One region of the Saccharothrix sp. NBAS 001 genome, then DNA from elsewhere that is predicted to be linked to it. Evidence: riboswitches for the same ligand, from Rfam matches in the RefSeq annotation. Region 1 holds a riboswitch; each other region holds the start of a gene.

Region 1 (4,344 bases):
ACTGCGAGGGCAAGTGCGCCGAGACCTGGCCGCCGCTGCTGGCGGCCGGCACGCCGAAGCTGGAGGGCGTGGACCAGGCCCTGGTCGGCACGGTCAAGCGCGCGGACGGCACCGAGCAGGTCACGCTGGCCGGGTGGGCGCTCTACACCTACTCCAAGGACGAGGCCCCCGGCCAGTGGAAGGGCCAGGGCGTGGGCGGCACGTGGTTCGTCGTCCAGCCCAGCGGCAAGCGCAACGTCGAGTGCCTGCCGCCCGGCGTGCAGGCCCCCGCCGCCTAGCAAGACCCTCCGCGCCGACCGAAGTGCCACCCCCCGATGCACGTGATCCCCGGCCTGGGGTTGGGCCGGGGATCACGTGTCGGGCGGGAAACCTTTACAGGTTCGGGTAGAGCGGGTGCTTCGCGGCCAGCACCTCGACCCGGGACCGCAGCTCCGCCAGGTCCGGCGACGCCTGCAGCGCCGCCGCGATGACGTCCGCGACCTCGGCGAAGTCCGCCGCGCCGAAGCCCCGGGTGGCCAGCGCCGGCGTACCGATCCGCAGGCCCGAGGTGACCATCGGCGGGCGCGGGTCGTTGGGCACCGCGTTGCGGTTGACCGTGATGCCGACCTCGTGCAGCCGGTCCTCGGCCTGCTTGCCGTCCAGTTCGGACTCCACCAGGTCGACCAGCACCAGGTGCACGTCGGTGCCGCCGGTGAGCACCTTCACGCCGACCGCCGCCGCGTCGGGCTGGGACAGCCGGTCGGCCAGGATCTTCGCGCCCTCGACCGTGCGGCGCTGGCGGTCGGCGAACTCGGGCGACGCGGCGTGCTTGAACGCCACCGCCTTGCCCGCGATCACGTGCTCCAGCGGGCCGCCCTGCTGGCCGGGGAACACCGCCGAGTTGATCTTCTTGGCCAGGTCGGCCTCGTTGGTCAGGATCACGCCGCCGCGCGGGCCGCCCAGCGTCTTGTGCGTGGTCGTGGTGGTGACGTGCGCGTGCGGCACCGGGTTCGGGTGCAGCCCGGCCGCCACCAGGCCGGCGAAGTGCGCCATGTCGACCATCAGGTAGGCGTCCACCGAGTCGGCGATCCGGCGGAACTCCGCGAAGTCGAGCTGCCTCGGGTAGGCCGACCAGCCGGCCACGATCAGCTTCGGGCGGTGCTCGGTCGCCAGCCGCTCGACCTCGGCCATGTCGACCCGGCCGTCGGTCTCCGACACGTGGTAGGGCACCACGTTGTAGAGCTTGCCGGAGAAGTTGATCCGCATCCCGTGGGTCAGGTGGCCGCCGTGCGCCAGGTCCAGGCCCAGGATCGTGTCGCCGGGCTGGAGCAGCGCGAACATCGCGCACGCGTTGGCCTGCGCACCCGAGTGCGGCTGGACGTTCGCGAAGCCCGCGCCGAACAGCTCCTTGACCCGCGCGATGGCCAGGCGCTCGATCACGTCGACGTTCTCGCAGCCGCCGTAGTAGCGCCGGCCGGGGTAGCCCTCGGCGTACTTGTTGGTCAGCACGGAACCCTGCGCCTGGAGCACCGACACCGGGGTGAAGTTCTCCGAGGCGATCATCTCCAAGGTGCCCTGCTGCCGGCCCAGTTCCGCGGCGACGGCCTCGGCGACCTCCGGGTCGAACTCCGCGAGGGAGGTGTTGAAGTGCTCGGACATGGTGTCTCCCTTACGAGTTTCGCTTGTAGAACGGCAGCGCGACGACTTCCACGGGTTCCTGCTTGCCCCGGATGTCGACGGCCAGCTCGGTGCCGGGCTCGGCGTGCTCCGGCGGCACGTACGCCATCGCGACCGAGTAGCCCAGGGTCGGCGACAGCGCGCCGCTGGTGACCTCGCCGATCACCGCGCCGGACGCGTCCAGCACCGGGTAGCCGTGCCGGGGTGCGCGGCGGGAGGTGGTCTTGAGGCCCACCAGCTTCGCCTCCACGCCCTTGTCGGCGACGGCGGCCAGCGCGTCGCGGCCGACGAAGTCCTCCGGCTTGTCCAGCTTCACCACGCGGCCCAGGTTGGCGTGGTACGGGGTGCGCTCGGTGGTCAACTCGTTGCCGTACAACGGCATCCCGGCCTCCAGGCGCAGCGTGTCGCGGCAGCCGAGGCCGGCGGGCCGCAGGTCGTGCGCGCGGCCCGCCTCCAGCAGCGCCTGCCACACGGCCGGCGCGTCGGACGGGTCCAGGAACAGCTCGAAGCCGTCCTCGCCGGTGTAGCCGGTGCGGGCGAGCAGCGCGGGCCGGCCCGCGACCTCGGTCGGGTAGGAGGCGTAGTACTTGACCGACGCCAGGTCGGTGGTGGTGAGGCCGGCCAGGATCGCGGTGGACGCCGGGCCCTGGATCGCGAGCAGGGCGTAGTCGACCGACTTGTCCACCACCGAGGTGTCGTAGCCGTCGGCCCGCTCCACCAGCGCCTCGAACACCACGGCGGCGTTGGAGGCGTTCGCGACGACCAGGTACTCCTGCTCGCCGGTCCGGTAGACGATCAGGTCGTCGATCACGCCGCCGTCCGGCCGGGTGATCATGGTGTAGCGGGCGCGGCCGACGGAGATCGCGGACGCGTTGCCGACCAGCGCGTGGTCCAGCGCGCGGCCGGCGTCGGGGCCCGACAGCACGATCTCGCCCATGTGCGTCAGGTCGAACAGGCCCGCCGACGTGCGCACGGCGTGGTGCTCGGCGAGTTCGCTGTCGTAGCGCAGCGGCATCCGCCAGCCCGCGAAGTCGGTGAACTGGGCGCCCAGCGCCTCGTGCTCGGCGTGCAGCGGCGTCCGGCGGGTTTCCACGGGGTGGTCCTCCCTGGTGGCGGGCACGGCGATGACACCGACCTGGTCGGTCGGCCGCCGTTGGTGAAGGATGACACGGTCCATCGGAGACTCCTCGTCGAGTGAGCCTCCCCCTCTGTCATGAGCCTGAGAGCTTCACCGCGCGCTGGGCGCGGCTTGCACCGTGGGCGAGGCGCGCAGCGCCTGCTTTCCAGAGTTGCCTTCGTCGGGCGGTAGCTGTGCCTGAGAGATTCCGGGGAGGAGTTGCTCCTTCGGCGCCCCTTGCGGGGACTCTCCCGCTCGACATCGACGGCCGTGTTCAGTTGGTACCGCCAGACGCTAGTTGTGCCTGGTAGGCACGGTCAACCGGGACCCGGTCACAACACCCGGCCGGCGCCGGGCCGCAGGTCGCACGGCGGTGGCGCGGGACCTGCCCGTCGACGGGCGGGCGGCGGGCGGAGGCGATCACCGCGCGGGTGCCGGCGCACCGGGTGCGCGAGACGGCCCCGGAGGCGTGCCACGTGCCCGCAGACGCGCCGGAAGCCCACAACCCGACAGGAAGCACCTCAAGCTCACACGACGCGCTCACAGCGGCTCCGGGCGCGGACGGCGCGGGCGGTCACAGCGCACGTTCCGCCTTGACGCTCTCGACCACCTTGCGCTCGGCGTAGAACGACACGAACGGGATGGTGCCCGCGAGCAGCACCAGCGCGGAGCCCTTGAGCGACCAGCGCGCCTTCAGCGCCAGGTCGACCGTGAAGACCAGGTAGATGGCGTACAGGAAGCCGTGGACGGGGCCGACGACGGCCATCATCCCGGCGTTGTCGCCGATGTACTTGACGAACATCGCGACCACGAGCAGGAGCAGGCCGACACCGACCACGTAAGCCATGAACCGGAACCGGCTCAACGCACCGCTCATCGCCTACCGACCGCCTTCGCTCACCGCTGGTCCCGCGCGTTGAGCTGCCGGAGGAAGCGGTTGTAGGCCGCCAACTCGTCGTCCTCGTCGTCGTGCGCGGGTGTTTTGACGGGTTCCACGGTAACCACCGGCCGCGGCGCGGGCGCCACCGGCTCCCGCGTCCCGACCGCCGGGTCCGCCCCGTCCTCGGCCCGGCGCTGCGCCGCGAGCTTGCGCAGCCGCCACACCATGAACAGGGGGAACAGGCCGAACAGCGGCCACTGGAAGACGTACCCGAGGTTCTGGAACGTGCCACCGGCTTCGGAGAACCGCTCCCACTGCCAGTAGGCCAGGCCGCAGCACACGATCAACGACACCAGGCAGACCGCCGCTACGACGAGCCGCTTGGGTGTCAGGAGGGTGCCGGGCACCCTCCCACACTACTTCGCGGAGTTCACTTCTCGACGGAAGGGGCTCCTCGCACAGGAGCCCGCCCTCCCGGTTGGTGCTGGTACCGCACTCGACGCCGCGCCCTCACAACGCGGCGCTGGTTCACGCAACGCCGTCCCGGCGCTGCCGCTGCAACCTGGCCACGCACCAGGCCGCCGCACTGCCCCGACGCAGGTGCTGGAGCACCGTCATCGGGCCGAGACGCCGTCCCAGGTCGGCGGGCGTGAGCCCGGCCGCCCGGTAGTCGAGCGCGCGCTGGTCCAAC
Region 2 (4,344 bases), 890 kb from region 1:
CGGACTGGACGATCGTCATCTCGTCGGGCGAGCCGAGGATCCGCCAGGCCCTGGCGACCTCGGCCTCCCCGGCGAACAGCACGGTGCACAGGGCGTTGGGCTCGACGATCGTGCGCACCCGGTCGTAGGGGCCCTCCAACGCGGTGTCCCCGTCGAGGTCGAGGCGGTACTCGACGTGCATCGGCTCACCGGTACCCCGGACCCCGTCGATGACCGCCACCAGCCGACCGCCCTCGACCCGCAGCTCGTACCGGCCCTCCCGGGGCGGCACCCCGCCGGAGTAGGCGGTGCGCGACGGGTCCAGCACCCACCTGCCCAGGAACGGTTCCAGGTCTTCCCGCACGACGCCCTCCCCCGCAGCCGCACCCCGGGTCGAGGCCGGCCCGGCCCTCAGCACTCGATGACGTTCACCGCGAGACCGCCGCGCGCGGTCTCCTTGTACTTGACCTTCATGTCCTTGCCGGTCTCGCGCATGGTCTTGATGACCTTGTCCAGCGACACGAAGTGCGACCCGTCGCCCCGCAACGCCATGCGCGCCGCGGTGATCGCCTTGATCGACGCCAGGGCGTTGCGCTCGATGCACGGGATCTGCACCAGCCCGCCGATCGGGTCGCAGGTCAGCCCGAGGTTGTGCTCCATCGCGATCTCGGCGGCGTTCTCGACCTGCTCCGGGGTCCCGCCGAGCACCTCGGCCAGCCCGCCCGCGGCCATCGAGCACGCCGAGCCGACCTCGCCCTGGCACCCGACCTCGGCGCCCGAGATCGACGCGTTCTCCTTGAACAGCACGCCCACCGCGCCGGCGGTGAGCAGGAACCGCACCACGCCGTCGTCGGACGCGCCCGGCACGAACCGCGTGTAGTAGTGCAGGACGGCCGGGACGATGCCGGCCGCGCCGTTCGTCGGCGCGGTCACCACCCGGCCGCCGGCGGCGTTCTCCTCGTTGACCGCCAAGGCGAACAGCGTCACCCAGTCCATCACCCGCAGCGGGTCGGTGGCGTAGTGCTCGGCCGCGAGCCGTTGGCGCATCTCGGCGGCCCGCCGCCGCACCTTCAACCCGCCCGGCAGGACGCCGGTCTCGGTGCAGCCGCGCTCCACGCACTCCTGCATCACGCCCCAGATGTGCAGCAGGCCCTGCCGCACGTCGTCCTCGGAGCGCCAGGACAGCTCGTTCGCGAGCATGACCTCGCTGATGGACAGCCCGGTCTCCCGGGTCCGCGCCAGCAGCTCGTCACCGCTGAGGAACGGGTGCTCGATCGGCGTCGCGTCGGGCTTGATGCGGTCGGTCCCGCTGGCGGTCTCGTCGACCACGAACCCGCCGCCGACCGAGTAGTACACCGCCTCGTCCAACACCTCGCCGCCGGCGTACGCGGTGAAGCTCATCCCGTTGGGGTGCAGGGGGAGCGACTTGCGGCGGTGCATGATCAGGTCGGTGTCCTCGGTGAACGGGATCTCCCGCACACCGCCCAGCAGCAACCTTTTGGTCGCCCGGATCTCCTGCACGCGCACGTCGGCCGCGGCCGGGTCGACGTCCTCCGGCTTGTGCCCCTCCAGGCCCAGCAGCACGGCCTTGGGGCTGCCGTGGCCGTGCCCGGTCGCGCCCAGCGAGCCGAACAGCTGGACGTGCACGCGGTCCACCGAGGTCGTCCGGTGCCCGAGCCGCGCCACGAACATCGTCGCGGCGCGCATCGGGCCGACGGTGTGCGAACTCGACGGCCCGATGCCGACGGAGAACAGGTCGAAGACGCTGATCGCCACGGCGCTCAGTCCCCGGTCAGTTCCGCGTACTTCGCGGCGGTCAGCAGGCCCGTCGCGTCCTCGACGGCGACCTTGAACAGCCAACCCCCGCCGTACGGGTCGTTGTTGATCAGCGACGGGTCGTCGGCCGCCGCCGTGTTGACCTCCACGACCTCGCCGCTGACCGGCGCGTACAGGTCGCTCACGGACTTGGTCGACTCCAGCTCGCCGCACACGTCACCGGACTTGACCCGCTCGCCGACGGTGGGCAGCTGGACGAACACGATGTCGCCGAGCGACTCCGCCGCGTAGGAAGTGATGCCGATGGCCACGGGCTCCTGGGTACCCGGAGCCCAGTCGACCCACTCGTGCTCGGGCGTGTACAGCAGGTTTTCCGGATAAGTCACGTCAGCTCCTCGGTCCACGCGGCCAGGTCCCCTCTCTGTCCTGGGACCTGAGAGCTTCGCCGCAGCGCTGCGGCTTGCACCGTGGGTGCGCGCGTCAGCACGCTTTCCAGAGTCGCCTCGCCCGAGCGGTTCTCGTTGCCTGAGAGTGTGCGGGGTACTTGCTCCTTCGGCGCTCCGGACGTGCCGGAGGCTCTCCCGCTCGGGTTCCGGTGTCACCTGCGACACCGCGGCCGATGTTCAGTTGGTTGAACGCACGCACGCTAAGTCGTCGGCGACGCGGGTGTCAACGCGTGTCCAGAGAGTTCAACCGCCCTTCGCCGTTGTCCGGCCGGCACAACCGGGCAGGGGCGCGTTCGTGCCAACGGCACGATGACAGCCGGATGGCGGTACCGGACCTTGGGCAATAACAACGGCCCGAAGGAGCCCTCCGTGCGGATCTCAGTACCCCGCGAGATCAAGAACCACGAATACCGCGTCGCGCTGACCCCGGCAGGTGCCCACGAGCTGACGCTGCGCGGCCACGACGTGTTCGTCGAGGCCGGTGCGGGCCTCGGCTCGGCCATCACCGACGACGAGTACCTGGCCGCCGGCGCAAAGGTCCTGGCCACCGCCGGGGAGGTGTGGTCCGAGGGTGACCTGGTGCTCAAGGTCAAGGAGCCGATCGCGCAGGAGTACCCGCTGCTGCGCAAGGGCCAGACCCTGTTCACCTACCTGCACCTGGCCGCCGACCAGCCGCTGACGCAGGCGCTGCTGGACTCCGGCACCACCGCGATCGCCTACGAGACGGTGCAGACCGCGAACGGCGCGCTGCCGCTGCTGGCCCCGATGTCCGAGGTCGCGGGCCGGCTCGCGCCCCAGGTCGGCGCGTTCTCGCTGATGAAGCCGTCCGGCGGCCGGGGCGTGCTGCCCGGCGGCGTGCCCGGCGTGCACCCGGCGCGGGTGGTCGTGATCGGCGGCGGCGTGGCGGGCCTGAACGCGGCCACCATCGCCGTGGGCCTGGGCGCGGACGTCGAGATCCTGGACACCAACGTCGACCGGCTGCGCCACATCGACGCGATCTACCAGGGCCGCCTGCGCACCGTGACCTCCAACCGCTACTCGGTCGAGCAGGCCGTGCGCGAGGCCGACCTGGTCATCGGCGCGGTGCTGGTGCCGGGCGCGAAGGCCCCGAAGCTGGTGTCCAACGAGCTGGTGTCGCAGATGAAGCCGGGTTCCGTGCTCGTCGACATCGCGATCGACCAGGGCGGCTGCTTCGCCGACTCGCGGCCCACCACGCACGCCGACCCGACCTACCAGGTGCACGAGTCGGTGTTCTACTGCGTCGCGAACATGCCCGGTGCCGTGCCGCGCACGTCCACGTACGCGCTGACCAACGTGACGCTGCCTTACGCGGTCGCGTTGGCCGACAAGGGCTGGCAGGCGGCGCTGCGCGCGGACAAGGCGCTCGCGCTGGGCCTGAACGTGCACGAGGGCCTGCTGACGAACCAGCCGGTCGCCGAGGCGCACGGCCTCACCCACACTCCGCTCGAAGTCTGAGCACCCGCGAAGAAGGGGCGTCCACCTGCACGGTGGGCGCCCCTTCTCGCACGTCCGGGCATGAAAAGGCGGCCCGCTCAACCAGCCTGGGGGTCACTGGGAGCGGGCCGCGCCACCAATGCTAGCGGGGAACCGGGCGCCCTGCCCAGCCGCCCCGCCCATCTGACGCACAGATCTTTACCTGGCAGAGCACAGCCCGTGTCCGCCCTCAAGCAAACGAGTGAATTCACCGCGTAACAGGTAAGTCACGACGCCCGGTCGGCCGATGGACAGAGCGAGGCACCCGCGCGGTGACGCGGCGGGCTCGCCCCTCCGCGGTGAGCCCACCGCGCCGCCGCCGACCTCCGATCGGAGCGCACATGGCCGAACCACAGGGCTGGATCGACTGCCACGACCCGTTCGGCCGGGACCGGTCGATGACCGTCCTGGTCGAGGACGACCGGGTGCTGCTGGTCGCCCCACCCGGCGAATCAGCTGTGATGTCGGTCACCCAGACCCGCCGGCTGCACCGCCTGCTGGACCAGGCCGCGGACAGGATGTGACCGTGGACGAGACCCTGCGCGCCGCGGTGCTGCACCGGCTCACGCAGCTCGAAGAGGTCGCCGAGCGGGGCGCGGCCGAGGCGCTCGTGCCGCTGGCCCGCGCGGAGATCAACCGCCTCGCCGAC
Region 3 (4,344 bases), 440 kb from region 1:
CGCGAAGTCGGCCTGGTCGAGCAGGTCGTGGCACCGCTGTACCGGCAACGCGACCCGAGGGCGCGGGCGCGCGCCGACGAACTCGTCCGCGAGTTGGCGGCGCTTTCCGTAACGCTGCACACACTCCTGGTGAAGACCGGGCTGCGCGACGTCGCCGGTGGGCGGGTTTCGCCCAGGTGAACCGGGGTCCGCATGGTGATCGCGGATACCAGGTGTTGCGCACAAGGCCCGCTTGGCGGGTAGCGTCGAATGGGTACGTGGGGGATCCTCGTGGGATAGCGGGGACGCCAGAATTTCAGCGCGCTGAGGGAGGCGATACCCGATGAGCGAGATGCGCGTCGTCGGCGTGCGGGTGGAGCTGCCCGCCAACCAGCCGATCCTGCTGCTGCGCGAAACCGAGGGCGAGCGCTACCTGCCGATCTGGATCGGCTCGGTGGAGGCCACCGCCATCGCCCTGGAACAACAGGGCGTGCGTCCGGCGCGGCCACTGACCCACGACCTGCTCAAGGACGTCATCGGGGCGTTGGGCCGCAACCTGGAACAAGTCCGGATCACCGACTTGCAGGAGGGCACGTACTTCGCCGAGCTGGTGTTCGACGGAGACGTGCGGGTGTCGGCGCGTCCGAGCGACTCGGTGGCGCTGGCGCTGCGGATCGGCGTGCCGATCCACGCCGAGGAGTCGGTGCTGGCCGAGGCGGGCCTGATCATCCCGGACGAGCAGGAGGACGAGGTGGAGAAGTTCCGCGAGTTCCTCGACTCGGTCTCGCCGGAGGACTTCCGCGGCGCGGACACCTAGGAGCGCCGTGCGGGAGCCGCCCGAGGGCGGCGAGGTTCGACGGAGGCGTCCGGCCCGCGAGGCCGGACGGGCGGCCCGGAGCGCTCGCTCCGGGCTTTCGCGCGTTCACGGGCCCCATCGCGCCCGACCGCGTCCGCGCGCCGCCGGGAGGTCTCGTCGCGCGGGTCGCAACGGCCCCTCGCGTGTGCCGCGTCGGGGTGTCCCGGGGCTCTCCAGGCGGGCCGTCGGAGCGCACGTCGAGCGTCCGGTGGCGGGCTGTGAGTGGGTCTGTCGTCGGTTCGTGTGCCGGGTGGGCCACGAGGGGCCGGTGGTCCGGCCGCGAGTCGGGTCGGCCCCTCGTGGTGTGTGCGGTGAGTTGTGGATCAACCCCGCGTGCCACCCCCCGGTGTCACACCACCGGATTACACAACGTCAGCAGTGATCGGCTAAACGATCACTAAACGTCACCCGAATGGCTTACAACGGGCGACTCTCTCAACCTCAACGTGAGGTTGAGACGCGACACGCTCAGCGCGTCGCGTTGACCTGCCCCCTAGCCGGTCTTACCGTCGAACTCAGGTGAATTGCCACGGTGTGATTTCGGCGCCGGGGCGGCTTCACGTTGGTCGCCGGCTGTCGTGGCCGGACCGAGGGGAGGCAGGCGTGGTCGAGGAAGCCATCCGGGCCGGATCCGGCGAACAGGGTGAGCTGTTCCCGGACTCCTCGCTGCCGGATGAACTCGTGGGCTACCGGGGCCCCGCCGCGTGCCAGATCGCGGGGATCACCTACCGCCAGCTCGACTACTGGGCCCGCACCGGACTGGTCAACCCGACCATAAGGAGTGCCCAGGGCTCAGGCAGCCAGCGGCTGTACTCGTTCAAGGACATCCTGGTGCTCAAGGTGGTCAAGCGGCTGCTGGACACCGGGGTCTCGTTGCAGAACATCCGGGTCGCGGTCGACCACCTGCGCCGCCGCGGCGTCCAGGACCTGGCCCGGATCACGCTGTTCAGCGACGGCACGACGGTCTACGAGTGCACCTCGCCGGAGGAGGTCGTCGACCTGCTGCAAGGCGGTCAGGGCGTGTTCGGGATCGCGGTCAGCGGGGCGATGCGGGAGATCAGCGGCACCATCCACGAGTTCCCCGCCGAGCGCGCGGACGGACTGGAGATCGACGAGACCCCGAACGACGAGCTGTCCCGCCGGCGGCGGACGCGGGCCACCGGCTGAGATCCGCGTCGCGTCCGGGTCGGGCTCCGGCCCTGGTCCGGGTATCATTCGCGGGTAGTCGCTTTATCCCGCGCGGGAGAGTCCGAGCACGTCTCGGCGCCGAAGGAGCAAATCCTCCCCGGAACCTCTCAGGCGCAAGGACCGCGCGGGTGAGACGCCTCTGGAAAGCGGGTCGGTTCGCCGACCCCGCCGACGGTGCAAGCCCGGCCCGCTGACGGCCGGGTGAAGCTCTCAGGCGCCCGGACGGGCAGAAGACAGAGGGGGAGGGCAACGGCAGAAGTGTGCCCGTAGCCCCGGAGGCGTATCTATGACGCAGGACCGCATCCCCCTCGCCGCTCTTGAGCACGGCACCCCCTTCGCCGACCGCCACGTCGGCCCCCGGCCGGCGGAGCTGGCCCGCATCCTCGACGTGATCGGCGTCGGTTCCCTGGAGGAGCTGGCGCAGCGCGCGGTACCCGAGTCGATCCGGGAGCGCGAACTGGTGCTGGACCTGCCCGCGCCCGCCACGGAGACCGAGGCGCTGGCCGAGCTGCGCGCCCTGGCCGGCCGCAACAAGCCGCTCAAGCAGATGATCGGCCTGGGCTACTACGGCACCACCACCCCGCCGGTGATCCGCCGCAACGTGCTGGAGAGCCCGGCCTGGTACACCGCCTACACGCCCTACCAGCCGGAGATCTCGCAGGGCCGGCTGGAGGCGCTGCTGAACTTCCAGACCGTGGTGGCCGACCTGACCGGTCTGGCGCTGGCCAACTCGTCGATGCTGGACGAGTCCACCGCCGCCGCCGAGGCGATGACGCTGGTCCGCCGCGCGGGCAAGAGCAAGTCGACCAAGTTCGTGGTGGACCAGGACACGCTGCCGCAGACGCTCGCGGTGATCGAGACCCGCGCCGAGCCGCTGGGCATCGAGATCGTCACCGCCGACCTGTCGCAGGGCCTGGAGGGCCTCGGCCTGGGCGGCGACTACTTCGGCGTGCTGCTGTCCTACCCCGGCGCGTCCGGCGTGGTGCGCGACCAGGAGGCGCTGATCGCGGAGATCCACGCGGCCGGCGCGCAGGCCGTGGTGGCCGCCGACCTGCTGGCGCTGGCGCTGCTGCGCCCGCCCGGCGAGATCGGCGCGGACGTCGTGGTCGGCACCACCCAGCGCTTCGGCGTGCCGATGGGCTTCGGCGGCCCGCACGCCGGGTACATGGCCGTCCGCACCGGCCTGGAGCGGCAGCTGCCCGGCCGGCTGGTCGGCGTGTCGGTGGACGCCGACGGCAACCGCGCCTACCGGCTGGCGTTGCAGACCCGCGAGCAGCACATCCGCCGCGAGAAGGCGACCAGCAACATCTGCACCGCGCAGGTGCTGCTCGCCGTGATCGCCTCCATGTACGCCGTCTACCACGGCCCGGAGGGCCTGCGCGCGATCGCGACCCGCGCCCACCGGATGGCGACCGTGCTGGCCGCCGGCCTGTGCGAGGCCGCGATCGAGGTCGTGCACGGCGAGTTCTTCGACACCGTGCAGGCGCGCGTCGAGGGCCGGGCCGCCGCGATCGTGGCCGCCGCCCGCGAGCTGGGCGTGAACCTGTGGCAGGTGGACGCCGACACGGTGTCGATCGCCTGCGACGAGACGACGACCCGCGAGGACCTGACCGCCGTGTGGCGGGCGTTCGGCGTGACCGTGTCCGACGTCGACGCCCTGGACGCCGACACCGCCGACGGCATCCCCGCCGACCTGCGCCGCACCAGCGACTACCTGACCCACCCGGTGTTCCACGCGCACCGCTCGGAGACCGCGCTGCTGCGCTACCTGCGGGCGTTGTCGGACAAGGACGTCGCGCTGGACCGCAGCATGATCCCGCTCGGCTCGTGCACCATGAAGCTCAACGCCACGGCCGAGATGGAGGCCATCACCTGGCCCGAGTTCGCCGAGCTGCACCCGTTCGCGCCGGCCTCCGACGCCGAGGGCCTGCTGTCGCTGGTGACGGACCTGGAGTCGTGGCTGGCCGAGGTGACCGGCTACGACGCGGTGTCGTTGCAGCCCAACGCGGGCAGCCAGGGCGAGTTCGCGGGCCTGCTGGCGATCCGCGCCTACCACCGGGCCAACGACAACGCGCACCGCGACGTGTGCCTGATCCCGTCCTCCGCGCACGGCACCAACGCGGCGTCCGCCGTGATGGCCGGGATGCGGGTGGTCGTGGTGAAGTGCGACGACAAGGGCAACGTCGACCTGGGCCACCTGCGCGAGACGGTCGAGGCGCACCGCGACGACCTGGCCGCGATCATGATCACCTACCCGTCCACGCACGGCGTGTACGAGGACACCGTGCGCGAGGTGTGCGGCCTGGTGCACGAGGCCGGCG

Evidence for each region. A riboswitch is a leader RNA that binds a small molecule or an ion and turns the genes downstream of it on or off. The one in region 1 is predicted to bind glycine.
Region 2: linked by a shared signal. The riboswitch ahead of gcvH (glycine cleavage system protein GcvH) and the one ahead of gcvT (glycine cleavage system aminomethyltransferase GcvT) in region 1 are both predicted to bind glycine.
Region 3: linked by a shared signal. The riboswitch ahead of gcvP (aminomethyl-transferring glycine dehydrogenase) and the one ahead of gcvT (glycine cleavage system aminomethyltransferase GcvT) in region 1 are both predicted to bind glycine.

What each region holds. Positions count from the first base shown of each region.
Region 1 covers NZ_CM153251.1:5,998,341-6,002,684, forward strand. Annotated here, with positions in the region: gene AC0HI0_RS25440 (COG4315 family predicted lipoprotein) at 1-278, shown strand, start outside; gene glyA (serine hydroxymethyltransferase) at 373-1,638, opposite strand; gene gcvT (glycine cleavage system aminomethyltransferase GcvT) at 1,649-2,749, opposite strand; glycine riboswitch at 2,858-2,948, opposite strand; glycine riboswitch at 2,950-3,037, opposite strand; gene AC0HI0_RS25455 (DUF3817 domain-containing protein) at 3,348-3,650, opposite strand; gene AC0HI0_RS25460 (hypothetical protein) at 3,671-4,060, opposite strand; gene AC0HI0_RS25465 (helix-turn-helix transcriptional regulator) at 4,182-4,344, opposite strand, start outside.
Region 2 covers NZ_CM153251.1:6,892,936-6,897,279, forward strand. Annotated here, with positions in the region: gene AC0HI0_RS29645 (hypothetical protein) at 1-343, opposite strand, end outside; gene AC0HI0_RS29650 (L-serine ammonia-lyase) at 391-1,755, opposite strand; gene gcvH (glycine cleavage system protein GcvH) at 1,761-2,141, opposite strand; glycine riboswitch at 2,258-2,349, opposite strand; gene ald (alanine dehydrogenase) at 2,571-3,677, shown strand; gene AC0HI0_RS29665 (hypothetical protein) at 4,037-4,219, shown strand; gene AC0HI0_RS29670 (hypothetical protein) at 4,222-4,344, shown strand, end outside.
Region 3 covers NZ_CM153251.1:5,560,983-5,565,326, reverse strand. Annotated here, with positions in the region: gene ftsR (transcriptional regulator FtsR) at 1-180, shown strand, start outside; gene AC0HI0_RS23175 (bifunctional nuclease family protein) at 323-796, shown strand; gene AC0HI0_RS23170 (MerR family transcriptional regulator) at 1,439-2,002, shown strand; glycine riboswitch at 2,066-2,156, shown strand; gene gcvP (aminomethyl-transferring glycine dehydrogenase) at 2,310-4,344, shown strand, end outside.